Regions from separate parts of the Psychromonas sp. L1A2 genome, predicted to be linked through region 1. Evidence: predicted binding sites of a transcription regulator. Region 1 holds the regulator's gene; the other holds the start of a gene.

Region 1 (8,982 bases):
GCTTGAATTAACTGCTCTGTCGTTAATTCAACATCAGTATCTTTGCTTTCATTAACTGGATTATTCTGTTCGGCCATGATTATTCCCCACGTGACTTTTAAAACTTCTAATAATTATGTACGACATAATTGATAATAGAATCAGCATTACAATTAATTATTTATGCTGTCCTTTTTAATACTTTTTTCTTTTTTCTTAAAAAGATAACGTTAAAAATGAAATAGAACACTCCTAAAGTAATAACTATAGACAAAGCCCTTACAATAGTAAATTTGATTATTAATTAATCTTTGCGTAAAACACAAAAAATAACCGAATAAAAAAATCAGGGTTTTATCCCTCTATTATTTACTAAAAATATGACAACTCATATTTAGCTAGTACAGAGAAAATCCTAAATTAATTCAATAGAAGCAACTCAAATGTAGTTATTTATTTTCAGGAATTTTTATTAAAAAAGCGCAAAACAGTAAGAGTTTAAATATTCAATTTTTTGGTTATGGTTAATACAATTTAGATATTATTAAACAACAGCCAATAATCTATTAGCTGTTGTTCAAATTAATTTTTGGTATAGGAATTTTACTTCACTATAATATTTAGAGGTTTAATTAAAGAGTAATGTAAGAGTGGATATTGAACTACCTTTAAAATAAGTAATTACTAACCAATATTAGGCCCCAACCAACGTTCTGCTGTTTGCATATCCCAACCTTTACGTTTGGCATAATCTTCAACTTGATCCTGTTGAATCTGAGCTATCGCAAAATAACGACTTTCAGGATGAGAGAAAATCCAACCTGAAACTGCCGCACCTGGATACATTGCATAACTTGAGGTTAGCTCCATACCAATCGCTTGCTCAACATTCATTAAATCCCAAATAACTGATTTTTCAGTATGTTCAGGACAAGCAGGATAACCTGGTGCAGGACGAATACCTTGGTATTTTTCGCGAATTAAATCATCGCTACCTAGAGTTTCATCAACCGCAAAGCCCCAATAGTCTTTACGTGTTTGTTGGTGTAAATACTCAGCAAATGCTTCGGCTAAACGGTCACAAACAGCTTGTACTAATATGGCATTATAATCATCGTTATCTGCTTTATAACGCTCAGCAACTTCTCGTTCACCAATACCACCAGTTACCGCAAAAGCACCAATGTAATCTGCAACGCCCGAAGACTTAGGCGCAACATAATCTGCTAGACAATGGTTAACAAACGGTGCTTTTTTCTCTGTTTGTTGACGTAATTGATTACTCACTTGTAAAACTTCAGTTCGTGTTTCATCGGTATAGATTTCAATATCATCACCCACGCTGTTAGCTGGGAATATACCAACAATACCAGCGGCGCTAATTTCACCTTCCGCTTCTACCGTATCTAACATCGCTAATGCGTCTGCAAATAAACGCGTTGCTTCTTCGCCAACGACTTCATCTTTAAGAATGCGTGGATATTTACCCGCTAATCCCCACGTCATAAAGAAAGGCGTCCAATCTATATATTCACGTAACACGCTGATCGGCATAGTTTTAAAGACTTGAACACCTAACTTGTTAGGCACTTTAGGTTGGTAATTTACCCAATCTAATTTAGCAGCATTCGCACGCGCTTGAGGCAAGCCAATTGGCGCACTACGCGGACGTTTATTTGCATGTTGCTCACGAACACGTTCGTAATCTAAATTTAATTTATCAACAAACTCAGGCTTATGCGCAGGTGTTAACAACTTCTGACAAACACCAACAGCACGCGAAGCGTTAGACACATAAACAACAGGTTGATCGTAATTCTGTTCAATTTTAACTGCGGTATGCGCTTTAGATGTTGTCGCTCCACCAATCAGTAATGGAATAGTTAAACCTTGACGTTGCATTTCTTTTGCAACATAAACCATTTCATCTAATGAAGGTGTAATTAATCCCGATAAACCAATTAAATCAGCATTATGCTCTAATGCCGTTTTAATAATTTTTTCAGTCGGCACCATCACGCCAAGGTCGATAATTTCATAGTTATTACATTGTAAAATAACACCCACAATATTTTTACCAATATCGTGCACATCGCCTTTAACCGTTGCCATCACCACTTTACCGTTAGTGGCGCCAACCGCTTTTGTTGCTTCGATATAAGGGTTTAAATAAGCCACGGCTTGTTTCATTACTCGCGCAGATTTAACCACTTGCGGTAAGAACATTTTACCTTCACCAAACAAATCACCCACTATATTCATGCCGTCCATTAATGGACCTTCAATGACTTCGATAGGCATGTTCACAGCTTGTCGTGCTAATTCTGTATCTTCTTCAATAAACTCAGTGATGCCTTTTACTAAAGCATGTGCAATACGTTCATTAACCGGTAATGCTCTCCATTCCAGTGCTTTTTTGTCATCAACTTTAACGGCACCATCACCACGGTATTTTTCAGCAAGATCTAATAATGCATCTGTTCCGTTGGCATGTTTGTTTAATACAACATCTTCAACGGCATCTTTTAATTCTTTAGGAATATCATCGTATATAGCTAATTGAGCCGCATTAACAATCCCCATATCCATACCATTTTGAATACAGTAATAAAGGAATACTGCATGAATCGCTTCTCGGACGGGATTATTGCCGCGGAATGAGAATGATACGTTAGAGACGCCACCAGAAATCATTGCATGTGGTAGGTTATCTTTAATATCTTTAACGGCCTCGATAAAATCAACCGCATAGTTGTTATGCTCTTCAATCCCTGTTGCGATTGCAAATATATTAGGATCAAAAATAATATCTTCAGGAGGAAAACCAACTTGATTAACTAAAATATCGTAAGAACGCTTACAAATTTCAAATTTACGTTTACGTGTATCTGCTTGGCCATCTTCATCGAAGGCCATCACAATCACAGCAAAACCGTAACGACGAATTAATTTAGCTTGGTGAATAAAGTTATCAACACCTTCTTTCATGCTGATTGAATTTACAATCCCTTTACCTTGCACACACTTCAAGCCCTCTTCTAATATTTCCCATTTAGAAGAGTCGACCATGATTGGAACACGTGAAATATCAGGTTCAGAAGCGCATAAATTTAAGAATTTTTTCATCGCATATAATGAATCAAGCATCGCTTCATCCATGTTGATATCGATAATATCAGCGCCGGCTTCTACTTGATGTAACGCAACTTCAAGTGCTTCATCGTATAATTCATCTTTAATCAAACGCTTGAAACGTGCTGAGCCCGTTACATTAGTTCGCTCACCGACGTTTTGAAATAGGGAATCATGACGAATGGTTAATGCTTCAAGACCACTTAAGCGACACGCTATTTCAATTTCTGGTAATTGACGAGGCTTGATATCAGCAACCGCATCAGCCATAGCTTTAATATGTGCAGGTGTAGTACCACAACAGCCACCCACTAGATTTAAGAAGCCACTTTCAGCCCATTCTTTAATATGAACTGTCATTTCGTCAGCTTCTAAATCATATTCACCAAAGGCATTCGGTAAACCAGCATTAGGGTGAGCAGAAACATAGGTTTCTGAAATACGCGACATTTCTTGAATGTATTGACGTAATTCGTCAGGACCTAACGCACAGTTTAAACCAAAAGTAAGTGGTTCAGCATGGCGTAGGGAATTGTAAAAAGCTTCAGTCGTTTGGCCTGATAAGGTACGACCCGATGCATCCGTAATTGTGCCGGAAATCATCAATGGTAATTTATAACCAAGCTCTTCAAATACTGTTTCAACAGCAAAAACAGCGGCTTTTGCATTTAAGGTATCAAAAATAGTTTCAATCAGAATTAAATCACAACCACCTTTAATCAAGGCTTTAGTTGATTCGATATAAGCAACCACTAATTCATCAAAGGTAACATTACGATAAGCAGGATCATTAACATCAGGAGAAATAGAACAAGTACGGTTTGTTGGGCCTAATACACCTGCTACAAAACGAGGGCGATCAGGTGTTTCATCTGTTTTTTCATCGGCAACACGTCGGGCAATACGAGCCGCTTGTAAATTAATTTCTGCCGATATGGATTCCATTCCATAATCAGCCATTGCGATGGTCGTTGCATTAAATGTATTGGTTTCAAGAATATCTGCACCAGCATCAAGGTATTCTCGATGTATATTGGCAATGACTTCAGGCTGAGTAAGCACTAATAAATCATTATTACCTTTTAAATCAGAATTCCAATCTTTAAAGCGTTCGCCACGAAAGTCTGCTTCTTCAAATTTATGATCCTGGATCATGGTGCCCATACCACCATCAATCAAAAGAATGTGTTTTTCTAGTTGTGCTTTAATCAACGCACCACGATCGCTTACTGACATAGAGTTCCCTGCTACTTATTCTAAGATAAAAACCAATTCGTATAATAACATAAAAGTCATCAGCAAACCCTTTCAAAGCGGATAACGTCTTGAAATATTCTGTTATAAATTATGAATTTTTTGATAGTTGTAATAGGAGGAAATGATGGAAAAAATCAGTATCGACAATAATTAAACATAAAAAAGCGAGCTAAGTAGCTCGCTTTAAAAATAAAAGAACAATTTAATTGTGATTATTAAAAGTATCATTGATATTCATAAAAAATTAACTACTTACCAATAAACCTTTACAAATAATCCACTATCTAATTCGATAAAAATAAGTGTTAGAAACGCCCATTGGCAATGAGTTTTAAAAAATAAACTCCTAACTCTGACACTTACTTTTAATAAAATGATAAAACGTAATAATAATTAAGCTCCTGTATATTTGAATACAACCAGCATTAATTCCTAAAATCCAAGATGTTCCCTATAGAGGGGCTGAGCGCTTAGTATAACAACTCAATAGTTAATGATTTTAGAACACTGGTACGAGTAAAATTTAAAATAACTGTATACCTCCGTCTTATTTTTATTAAAAAATGTGAAAACCAAATAATGGTATTTCACGTAATAATAACGCTATGTTAAAAACCAATCTGTGAACTTCACAGAACCTTTTCGAAATAATCTATATTTCTATAACAACTTATTCGTTAAGCTCCTCGCTATTTATTTATCACTAAATAAGTATAGGATAGGTTTTAATCTTTGCCAGTTTATTGTTGTAATTATGATTAAAAATCTTAAATAATAATTATATGCTATTTCAAGTCGGTTAAATCATATGGTGTAACCTGATAAACACAATAATTTAACCAGTTATTATATAAAAGATTTCCATGACTACGCCAAGTGGCACGAGGTGCTTGATTGGCATCATCATTTGGAAAATAATTAACTGGAAGTACAGGCTCCAAATCTTCTTCGATATCTCTTAAGTATTCATTACTTAAAGTATGAGCATCGTATTCTGGATGCCCAGTAATAAATACTTGACGACAATCCGGGCTCGCAGCTAAGTAAACACCTGCATCTGGTGCATCAGCAAAAACGGTTAAATCAGTTTTACTTTGAATCTCATTGCTATTAAATTCTGCATAGCGCGATAAAGGAGCCCAAAATTGGTCATCAAACCCTCTAACAAGTGGATGCTGATGATGGTGAGTATTATGAGAATAAATACCAGATAACTTATCGTCTCTCGTTACTTTTTCTAAATCATAAAGTATTTTTAAGGCCGCTTGTGCAGCCCAGCAAAGAAAGAGTGTTGAAGTCACGTTATGACGAGACCAGTTTACGATTTCAGTAAACTTATCCCAGTAATAAACGTTTTCAAATGGAATTGTACCTAACGGCGCACCAGTAATAATGAACCCATCCCATTTCTGACTTTTTATGCGCTCAAAGTCACCATAAAATTTATCGAGATGCTTTTGCGGTGTATTTCGACTCGCTCTTGCATCAACACGCAATAACTCAATATCAACCTGTAACGGTGTATTTGATAATAAGCGCATTATTTGCGTTTCAGTTTCAATTTTTTTAGGCATTAAATTTAAAATTAATACTCGCAGTGGACGAATATTCTGATGACTAGCTCGTGATTCAGACATAGTAAAAATATTTTCAGATTTTAAAATATTTGATGCGGGTAAATCATCTGGAATACGAATTGGCATAGTTGTTCCCTTTAGAATTTTTCATTTAGACATCTAGAAGTCTAACACTAAAATTGAATTTAAAAACATAAAATTTAAATAAGGCTTTTACTGGTATCCATATAACCCATTAGTTAGACTGAAAAAGAGTATTAATTATCAGATATAAAAGGAATTAAGATGTTAGAGATTCAAACGGTTGTAGCTGACTTAAACAATAAACAGCACGCAGATGCTTACCTTAGTTTAATGTCGCATTATGCTTGTGATCCAATGGGCGGTGGCGAAGATATTAATGACTTTGCAAAACAAAATTTAGTCTCAACACTGCTAAAGCGAACAGATATTTTTATCGTTTTAATTTTTAGTAGTGAAAAGCCTGCTGCTTTATTAACAGCCATTGAAGGTTTTTCTACTTTTGCCTGTAAACCGTTATTTAATATTCATGATGTCGTTGTACATAGTGATTTTAGAGGGAATAAATTAACTCAACATTTATTCGAAAAAATTGAAGAGATTGCTAAAGCTCGTGATTGTTGCAAAATCACATTAGAAGTATTGAGTGGCAATGAAGTTGCTTGTAAAGCTTACCAACGTTTAGGCTTTTCTGATTATCAACTTGATCCAGAATTTGGCAGTGCTTTATTTTGGACAAAGAAAATTTAATCTACGTTACGTTAATTCTTCGCTTAAAGATGAATAAACCGCTTAGTCTTAGTTAACTGCGCGGTTATTCTAAAAACGGGTCAATGTTAGCTACCCTATTGATTAATTTCATTATTATATTGTTGCTGTAATTCTTTAATATCTTCAACCATTAAATCCATATCTACGCTATTAATACCTTGCTTATTAGGCACAGACTTAAACGTTGCATGCAACTTTCCATCCGGGTCAATTAAAACAATAGATGCACTGTGATCGACCAAATAAAAATCATCTGTATCACCCGCTTCAACAATGCCATAAATTAAACCAAGCTGTGTTACAAAAGGCCATAGTTGTTTATGTGTGCTCGTTACACCGATAAAGTTTTTATTAAAATAATGAACATAGTCTGCGAGTTGTTCCGCTTTATCTCGATTAGGATCAACAGAAACAAATACAACTTGAGTGGTTGTATTATCATCATTAGTTAAACTAGGATAAATACGATCTAAATCAGCGAGTGTAGTAGGGCAAACATCAGGACAAAAAGTATAACCAGCAAAGAAAAGCGTCCATTTCCCTTTTAATGATTCATTTGTAAAAGCAACTTTTCCCGCTTTTTCAAAAGCAAACTCATTTAAAATAATACGCGGTTTAGCTAAAAATAAAGCATTATTATCTGTTTCAAATGTATCACCATTTTTAGCATTTAGATTAATGGCTTCTAATCCACCTAACGCAAAAAATAAACCCACGATTACAATACTGCATATAATTATTATACGTTTCATTTTTTTACTCTATTTGCTCAAAGCAAGTGATGAAAATGCCAATAAATAGAATAACTATTTATTGGCATTTTCTTCGCTTTATTAATTTATTTACTGCATTTACTTAAGCGATTAAGTTACAAAGCAGATAGATAAACGTTTACATCCAATCAGCAGTACGAATAACACCAACTGCAATACCTTCAATATCAAATGATTGAAACTCTAAATCAACCTTAATGGGATCGAATAATGTATTTTCAGCTTTTAATGTTATTTGCTTACCATCACGATAAAAGCGTTTAACGGTTACATCATCTTCAACTCTTGCAACAACTACTTGGCCATTATTGATATTTTGGGTTTTATGTACAGCTAATAGATCACCATCCATAATACCAATATCTTTCATGCTTTCGCCCTGAACACGCAATAAAAAATCTGCCGCAGGATGAAATAAAGTAGGATCAACATTGTAATGAGTTTCAACGTGCTCTTGAGCTAAAATCGGCTCTCCGGCAGCTACTTTACCGATTAAAGGCAAGCCTTCGTTGGCTGCTTCATTATCTTTATGCTCACTAATAACGCGAATACCACGAGATGTGCCAGATAATATTTCAATCGCCCCTTTACGTGCTAATGCTTTTAAATGCTCTTCTGCTGCATTGGCACTTTTAAAACCTAGAATTCTTGCTAATTCCACGCGTGTTGGTGGCATGCCAGTCTTTGTAATTTGATCTTTTATTACGTCTAGGACTTCGCCTTGGCGTTTAGTTAACTCTTTCATTAGGATCTCCACGCGATAATAAACTGTAAACAAACACAGTGTATATCCATACATGGTTAAATACTAGTTAAGACTCTTCTTTTTATTATTAGATAGGAAATAAAGTCCAATAATGCTAAATAATGACCCAACAATACTCTATTAATTCATTACTTAAAGTTGTCCACTAAAGCTAAGTGTCGTTGCCCCACTTTCGTTTTTTGGGCCAATCCACGTTAATGATTTAGCAATCGAAGGAGCCAACTTATCGGTTCCTTGAATCTCTCCATTTAACTTATATATGCCGCCTTCGCCTAAACTAATATCTAAGGTTGTTGCTAATTCATCTGACTCTTGAGTAACAAATGCCGTAACCTCACCATTATCACATCCGAGATCAACAGTAGGAGAAGCTAAATTGACTACGCCTAACTGACTAGATACGACAGCATTTTGCCAAAGTACGTTACCTTGTAATTGTTCACAATAGGGTTTGCCTTGTGTGAATTCTTTAATGACTGCGGAAAAATCTCCTGAAATTTTAGCCGGCAAACGCATTGGCAATAATGTTAATAATTCTTTTGAACTTAAATCTAAAATAACATTTGATGCGCTTATCCCTGAAAAACCATAACGAACAATACCTTTACCAGACATAGCTTGAGAACCGTTGTTAAATGAAGCATCGGCCTCTAGGTTTAATGTAAGTAATGCCATTAACTGCACATCCCATTTTACATTATCAAAG
Region 2 (8,982 bases), on a different contig from region 1:
GCTGGCGCAGGCCAGCGAATAGTATCTGGATGCATAATAAGCTCGATTAATTTTCTACTTTCCATTGATTAATGGCAATTTTAAGGCGGATATTATCTCGTTTAAGGTCAACTCTCTTAGGTAGGGCTATGCCAGAGAAGTTTTGGTATTGCTGAAAGCTAACTTCCCATATGTTTTGACTTGCGTCGAAGCCTAAAATATCACTAACTTGTTGTTGGTCATTTAGTTGGTATGACGCATTAGCAGGGTTACTTTTAATCCATTGTTGTAAAGCTGAAATAGGTAAGTCTAGGCCAGGAGATAACTGCTTAATTAATGTGTTTGCATCTTTCCCTGTAAATACTTCATCATCATTATTAATGATCTCAACACCTTGTGCATTTTTAGTGACTTGCAAAATGCGAGTACCAATAAAGGTGGTTAATTGAATAGAATAGTTATCGCCTTGTTGTTTCCAATATATATTGGCAGTTTGACGATCATTTTCAAGAAAGATTGCTAATTTACCGGTGAGCGTCCAATGATCAAGTTGTTGTAACTTTTGCTGCTGTTGCTCCCAGGTTAGGTTCGTTGATAAAGGCACATCTTCAATATCTGATGCGAATTGTGAACAACCTGAAAGCACAATGATAGAAAGCAGTAATAGAATTTTTTTCATTTTTAAAACCAGTCATAAAAAGTGTTTTTAATATAGCAAAGTATTTAATTGATAGCTTTGTTCCTCGATAAAAATATTTAGATGGTTTAAGTCTCTACTAGTTCAATAAATACAAAGGGATTACAAATGAATCGCTTTTGAGCTTATCTACTTACTAAATGATTAAATGGCTGATTTTATTTTTTCTGCTACTTTCAATAGGTGTTGATGGCATATTTTAGCCTAACTTAGTGCTTTAGAGTCATTAATTTAATAAAAGTTTATTACTTTAGATGTATTTTTGTATCAATTGTAAGCTTTATTATCATAGAATGGTTTTATTGTGGTGTAGATGATCTTCTCATCAATACATTAAATAGTCGCATTGATGAATGCAGCTTATAAAAAATTGACATATAAGGTGTAAAGATTGATTAAGGGTAACTTTCATGCATTTACTGGATAAGTTTTTAACGTTACAACAATCTTTAACGAATTTAGGTGTGCAAAATAGCCAATCAGATAAAGATGATTCAGATATTAAAATACAAGTCATTCTAAAATCTTGTTGTCAATTATTAAATGTAGCGCGTGCAAGTCTATGGCTTTTCAGCGAAAACAAAAAAACTATTGTTTGTCATTATCTTTATGTAAAAGCCGAAGATAAATTTGAAGCTGGCTTAGAAATTCCTGAAACAACTTATCCCGAATATTTTAAAGCACTTAATACAAGTAGAGTTATCAACGCTGATAATGCTAGAACGGATTACCGCACCCGAGAGTTCCTTGATGGTTATTTAACACCATTAAATGTTATGTCGATGCTTGATGCCCCTATATTTAGAGATGGAAAACTGGCGGGAGTACTTTGTATTGAACAAACACTTACTGTGCAACATTGGGATATGGCAGAAATATCTTATGCGGCTTCGGTAGCGGATAGTATTTCACTCGTTTATGCCCAATCTTATTGGTTTTTTGAAAAACAAAAAATGCGTTATATGGAAAGAGTTGATCCATTAACTTGTTTAGAGAATCGTTTTTTCTTCCAAAAAAGAATAACTCAAGATATCACCCATGCCATTTGCAATAGTAAATTTGCTGTCATTCTGATCGGTTTGGATGATTTTACTAATATTAATACCCGATTTAGCTATGATTTTGCCAACAAATTATTGTGTGAAGTAGCTCGTCGATTAGAGAAAGTCACTTGTGAAGCTTCTTATAGCCTTTCTAGGGTTGGAGGGGATCTCTTTTCCTTATGGTTACCTACTATCATAGATAAACGTCAATTGGACGAGGTAGTTTTAGACATCAAAGCGCAGTTTATTGATGAATTTAAAACACTGAGCAATGAAGTGATCAATTTAACGGCTAGCCTGGGAGTATTTAGTTGTAATGTCAGTGAGTTAGTGGATAAAGATCCGCTTCGTAAAGCTGAAATTGCAATGCTAAAAGCTAAGCAAGAGGGTAATGGTTCAATCTCTTATTTTAATCCTATTTGGTTAATAGAGCATCAAGAAGAAGCCGTACTTGAAAAAGAATTTGTTGATGCTTTGCATAATGGTGAAATCGTAGCTTTTTATCAGCCAATTATAAAACAAGATTATCAAACGTCTGGTTTTGCTTTGGAAGCCTTAGTACGTTGGCTACATCCTGTTAAAGGGGTTATTACCCCTAATATCATTTTACCCATTGCTAAGCGATTAGGGTTAATGGGTGAACTGGGTAATGTTATTTTTGAACAAACTTGTATGGATATTAAAGAGTTTATTAACTTAGGTTTAAACCTTAAAAAAGTATCTGTCAATATATCTTCCGAACAACTGTTTTCTCCACTCTTAATTAAGCAGATACAACACTGTTTAGATGCCTATCAGGTATCGACGTCATTAATTGAATTTGAAATCGTAGAAGAATTGATAGCAGGCGATTTTGAAGTGTTGTCTAAACAAATGGAAAAGCTAACGGATTTAGGTATTAAGTTGTCTATTGATGACTTTGGCACGGGGTATTCTTCACTTTCTCGTTTAAAGAACTTAAATGTCTCTAAGTTGAAAATTGATAAGTCTTTTGTTGATGGTTTACCTAGCGGTGAAGAAGATATCTGCATTGTTCGTTCAATCATCGGTCTTGCTAAAGGAATGGGACTACAATTAGTAGCTGAAGGTGTGGAATGTGAAGAACAGGCTCAATGGTTATTTGAAAATGATTGTGATTACCTGCAAGGGTACTTAATCTCTAAGCCTATCCACTCTACTGAAATTATTAAGCTGATGTCTCAAAAGAATGATTTTTTTGCTGCAAACACTAAACACTAAACATTAGGCTTCACTCTTTAAAGAGTAGAAAAGGCATGTATGTTTGTTTTTTCTCTTTTTTTGAAGGGTAATTTACTGTTCATTGAGTGCCATCAGTAATGGCCCTAATAGCCTGAGTGAAAGTTTTTTAATGAGCCAGGCATTAAAAACAGTGTGTTGTGATATGCGTAAATAAGATGTGAAAAGCCCCTGCAAAAAAGCAAGAGCTAGATAATGATAGTCATTCGACGGTTATTTTAACTTTTAACTATTAACAGCTCTTTAGCATTCGCTAATGTATGTTCGGTAATACTATCCCCACCTAGTAACCTTGCTAATTCCTGAACGCGTTGTGTTTCATCTAATAATTGCATCATAGTGTTGGTGCTCTTACCATCACTATGTTTATTTACCGTCATTTGTTGATGACCATTTCCAGCTACCTGTGGAAGATGTGTTACACATAATATTTGAGTACTTTCACCTAATTGACGTAACAAATTACCGACGACGGCTGCCGTTGCACCACTGATACCAACATCAACTTCATCAAAAATTAATGTAGGGGTTGAAATGCGTTGGCTGATAATAACTTGAATTGCTAAACTAATACGTGATAGTTCACCACCTGAAGCAACTTTTCCTAAGTTTTGTAGCCCTTGACCCGCATTAGCGGCAACTTGGAATTCAATTCCATCAATACCAAGAGGGCTTAAACTATCAGTGTCATGTTGTGTCATTGCGACTTCAAATTGCCCATCTTCCATATTCAATTTTTGAATACTTTTAGTGATTTTTTTGCTTAATTCTTTTGCGTAGCGTTGACGGCTTTGGCTTAGTTTTTGTGCATGTTTTATGTAATCTTGTTTTGCATTATCTAGTTCTATAGTTAACTGCTCAATTTGCGCTTCGCTATTATTAAGTTGCTGATACTCTTTACTTAATTTTTGATGAAATGAATAAAGCATTTCCGGTTGAATTTGGTGTTTTCGAGATAGGGTCATTGCTTGGCTTAACCGTGACTCTAATTGTTCAAATTGCTCTGGATCTAGCTCTAGTTGTTCGCAGTATTGGCGCAACTCATAACCAGCTTCTTCAATTTGAATTGCAGCTTCTTGTAATGACTCTAGAATATTGGTTAGTTTATTATCGTGTTGTACTTGTGATTCAAGTAAGGAAATACTTTTTTGTAATAAGCTTAATGTATCTACTTCATCTGAATCGGTTAATAAGTTTAAGCTTTTTTGAGAGTTTTCAATAAGCGCACCACTGTTTGCTAATTTTTTATGTTCAGCTTCAATCTCTGCAAATTCATTTTCAGCTAATGCAAACTCATCCAATTCAATAATTTGATATTCAAGTAATTGTTTACGTGCTTGTTTTTCTTGTTGGCTAAGTTGCTGTTGTTGTAACTGTTTTTTCAGAAAATGGCAGCCTTGGTAGGTGTCTTTTACTTTTTGTAATAGTTGTTGATGATTTGCATATTCATCAATAATCGATAACTGTATGTCACTGCGTAGTAGGCTTTGGTGAGCATGTTGTCCGTGGATATTAACCAGTAATTGCCCCAAGCTTTTTAGCTGTGATAACGGTACTGGTATTGCGTTAATGTAAGCGCGTGAACGTCCTTCTCGGGTGATCACTCGACGCAGCAAACATTCATTAGCGTTATCACTGAGGCTATTTTCTAGGTCGTTATTTTTTAACCAGGTCAAAGCATTTGGTGTATCGCTTAAATTAAAACGAGCACTGACTTCTGCTTTATCTGTTCCTTGGCGGATCATTCCTGCATCAGCTCGCGCACCTAAACATAAACCAAGTGCATCAATGGCGATTGATTTACCCGCCCCTGTTTCACCAGTAATGGTGGTCATGCCTTGGTGAAAATCGAGCTCTAGAAATTTGACGATTGCAAAGTGCTGAACGGTTAATTGGCTTAGCATAAAATTGACATCCTATGATGATATTAACAACGATAAAACTACTGGTTAAAGATACAGCTTAAGAATGTAGTTTAGTACTGTTTTTTTAAACAGTAAAGTGTTGCTTATCTATTTTATGTAAATAATTTAAATTTTGCAGGGAGAAAGAAATTAGTTTGAAAGTTGGGTAAGAGACAATATTAAGGATCACTTTCAGTACTTTGAATGACAGATAAAAGTACTGAAAGCAAAGTGAGGTTAAAAAAGTTTATTACCCCAACCAAATTTATTATGTAATACATGGAAGTAGTTATAGTTTTGTGGGTGTAATAAATTCAACTTATGTTGTGTCTTTTTAATCACCACTTCATCGCCAGGCAAAACCGATAAGTTAACATGACTATCGCAGCTAATTTGCATTTCTGTTGTATTAGATTGCGCTATTTTTAATCGCACAACACTATTGGCATCAATAACAATAGGGCGGCTGTTAAGTGTATGTGGGAACATGGGTAATAAACTAATTGCATCTAGTTTAGGTGTTAATATTGGGCCGCCTCCTGATAATGAGTAAGCTGTTGAACCTGTTGGAGTGGATAGAATCAAACCATCTGCACGTTGATTGATCATGAAGTTATCATTAACATACACTTCAAATTCAATCATATGCGCAATTTTATCAGGGTGTAATACTGCTTCATTAACCGCTGTGCTACTGCTTTTTAAATGCCCATGACTGTAAACTTGTGCTTCTAATAAAAAACGGTTCTCGGTTTGGTAGGTCCCTTCCAATACTTCAGTTAGCGGCTTTTCAAAGTCTTCAGGATCTAAGTCTGTTAAAAAACCTAAATTACCTCGATTAACTCCAATTACTGAAATGTCGAATCTTGCGAGCACTCTTGCAGCTCCTAACATGTAGCCATCACCACCGACCACAATAGCTAAATCACATTTTTGGCCGATGCCGACTAAATCTTCATAACGTATTTGTGGTAATTCTAAGTCATCGGCAAGACGAATATCGACAATGATTGAATGACCTTTGGCTTGCAAAAAAAAGTATAAACTAGTTAGCGTTTGTAATGCTTCACTGTGCTGTGGTTTGCCAATTAACCCGATGGTTTTAAATTGGCTTTGTTGCTCACTATTCAGACTCATAAAATGCCTATTCAATAAAATGTAATGGTTTTCAGTATACCTCTTAAAAATGTTTTTATTAACAGGCTTGAAACTATTAATACTATCCCCATAATAGAGCGTATAATATTGACCAAACGACATTAGGTAGGATTTAACTATGAGTGAAGAACAAAAAAAGACTGTAGAAGAAGCAATTGAAACTGTTTTGGGTGACGAAGCGGTTGAAGCTGAGTTAGTAGAAGAAGTAGTTGCAGACAAAGGCGATGATCAAGCGGCTTTGATTGAAGAGTTAACTAAAAAGCTAGCGGCAGCTGAAGAAGAAATTAAAGAGCAAAAAGATCTTGTGATCCGTGCTCAAGCATTCTCTCAAAACGAAATTCGTAAAGCGGGTATTGATGCAGAGAATCGTCGTAAATCAGTATTAAAAACATTTGCTAATGCATTAACACCTGTTGTTGATCATTTAGAATTAGCAATTCTGCACGCTGATAAAGAAAATGAAACGCTGAAACCTATGGTTGACGGTGTTCAAATGACATTAACTGAATTACTGAAAGCAATTTCAAGTATCGGTATTCAACAAATTGATCCAATGGGTGAAGCATTAAACCCTGAAAAGCATCAAGCAATGAGCATGCAGTTTGTTGAAGGCGTTGAACCTAACCAAGTTGTTGCTGTAATGCAAAAAGGCTATGAATTAAGCGGTGGTCAAGTTATTCGTCCTGCAATGGTTGTGGTTTCAAAAGCCGCTGAGTAATGAGTGCGTTATAAAAATACCATCAATTAATTATTGATAGAAAAAAGGCACTTCGGTGCTTTTTTTGTATCTGGTGATTTATTTTCTAGAGGTTAAAAATAATTTTTATTCGCTAACAGTTTTCATTCGCTAACTTAGTATGACGTGGTTCCTTCTTTTTACTCTTCACCTCATCTTTTTTATTCATGTATCTATTTAAATTACTTTTGTCTATGAATAAGCGTAGTTTAGCTAACACATGTTTTCTTTAACTTATTGATTATTAGTTAATACTTTATAAGTTAGTGGCCTTGGATACTACTGCTTTTATCTTTCCTTTAATGAGCTACTTTAATATTTATTTGATATTGCCTATTGCTTGATGGTTAATACGATTAAGTTGTGTCACTTTTTTTATTTATTTTAAAAAAAATTGCATTTATTTTGCTAGTTGCCCTTGAAACACAGAAATAGCCCCTTATATATAAAGTATCGAACAGACACTGCCAGCGTGCAGATAGTCAACTAAACAAGTAACAACATTAACAAGTGTGGAGAGAGTTAAAATGGGTAAAATTATCGGTATTGATTTAGGTACTACAAATTCATGTGTTTCTGTATTGGATGGTGATGTAGCTAAAATTATTGAAAATGCAGAAGGTGAGCGCACAACTCCTTCGATCATTGCTTATGCAGAAGATGGCGAAATATTAGTAGGTCAACCTGCTAAACGTCAATCTGTTACTAATCCGCAAAACACTCTATTTGCTATTAAACGTCTTATCGGTCGTCGCTTTGAAGACGAAGAAGTACAACGTGATATTAAAATCATGCCTTACAAAATCGTAAAAGCTGATAACGGTGATGCATGGGTTGAAGCGCGTGGAAACAAAATGGCTCCACCGCAAATCTCTGCTGAAGTGTTGAAAAAAATGAAAAAAACAGCTGAAGATTACCTAGGCGAAAAAGTATCTGGTGCTGTAATTACTGTACCTGCTTACTTTAATGATGCACAACGTCAAGCAACTAAAGATGCTGGTCGTATCGCTGGTCTTGATGTTAAACGTATCATCAATGAGCCAACGGCTGCTGCATTCGCATACGGTGTTAATAACTCTAAAGGCGACAGCGTTGTTGCTGTATACGACTTAGGTGGTGGTACTTTCGATATCTCAATCATTGAAATCGATGAAGTAGATGGCGAAAAAACATTTGAAGTACTAGCAACTAATGGTGATACACACTTAGGTGGTGAAGATTTCGATAACCGTCTAATTAACTTCTTAGTTAAAGAGTTCCAAAAAGACCAAAACTTCGATCTAACTAAAGATCCACTTGCAATGCAACGTGTTAAAGAAGCAGCTGAAAAAGCAAAAATCGAGCTTTCTTCTGCACAACAAACTGATATCAACCTGCCTTACATCACTGCAGATGCATCAGGTCCTAAACATTTAAACATTAAAGTAACGCGTTCTAAATTAGAGTCTTTAGTTGAAGATATGATTAAAGCAACACTTGAGCCTTTACGTATTGCGCTTAAAGATGCTGATTTGTCTGTTGGCGATATCGATGACGTTATCTTAGTTGGTGGCCAAACACGTATGCCTTTAGTGCAAGCAACTGTTGCTGAATTCTTTGGTAAAGCGGCTCGTAAAGATGTTAACCCTGATGAAGCTGTTGCAATGGGTGCTGCGATTCAAGGTGCTGTACTTTCAGGTGACAAAACTGACGTTCTATTATTAGACGTTACACCGTTATCTTTAGGTATCGAAACAATGGGTGGCGTATTAACGAAAGTTATCGAGAAAAATACAACTATCCCAACTAAACAGTCACAAACGTTCTCTACTGCTGAAGATAACCAAAGTGCGGTAACAATTCACATTCTTCAAGGTGAGCGTAAACGTGCTGCAGATAACAAATCTCTAGGTCAATTTAACCTTGAAGGTATTCGTGCTGCAACGCGCGGTGCACCACAAATCGAAGTTACTTTCGATATGGATGCTGATGGTATTTTGCATGTATCTGCTAAAGATAAAGATACAAACCAAGAACAAAAAATTACGATTAAATCAAGCTCAGGTCTATCTGACGAAGAGATTGAAAAAATGGTAAATGATGCTGAAGCAAATGCTGATGCAGATAAAAAGTTTGAAGAAGTCGTTACTGCACGTAACCAAGCTGATGCTTTAGTTCATGCAACTAAGAAACAAATCGAAGAAGCTGGCGATGCACTACCTGCTGACG

What was found. The regulator LexA, encoded in region 1, represses DNA repair genes until DNA is damaged. The targets are predictions, from matches to a motif close to TACTGTATNNNNATACAGTA.
Region 2: recN (DNA repair protein RecN) is a predicted target of LexA. The motif match lies at 4,956-4,975, and genes of this name have one in related genera.

What each region holds. Positions count from the first base shown of each region.
Region 1 covers NZ_WUAG01000002.1:1,833,187-1,842,168, reverse strand. The annotation lists partial or broken gene GQR59_RS18410 (beta strand repeat-containing protein) at 1-77, opposite strand, end outside; gene metH (methionine synthase) at 664-4,347, opposite strand; gene metA (homoserine O-acetyltransferase MetA) at 5,154-6,071, opposite strand; gene GQR59_RS18395 (GNAT family N-acetyltransferase) at 6,231-6,716, shown strand; gene GQR59_RS18390 (SCO family protein) at 6,812-7,489, opposite strand; gene lexA (transcriptional repressor LexA) at 7,629-8,255, opposite strand; gene GQR59_RS18380 (type II secretion system protein N) at 8,409-8,982, opposite strand, start outside.
Region 2 covers NZ_WUAG01000001.1:946,903-955,884, forward strand. The annotation lists gene ispE (4-(cytidine 5'-diphospho)-2-C-methyl-D-erythritol kinase) at 1-35, opposite strand, end outside; gene lolB (lipoprotein insertase outer membrane protein LolB) at 47-658, opposite strand; gene GQR59_RS04195 (sensor domain-containing phosphodiesterase) at 1,087-2,958, shown strand; gene recN (DNA repair protein RecN) at 3,195-4,880, opposite strand; gene nadK (NAD(+) kinase) at 5,118-6,017, opposite strand; gene grpE (nucleotide exchange factor GrpE) at 6,157-6,756, shown strand; gene dnaK (molecular chaperone DnaK) at 7,302-8,982, shown strand, end outside.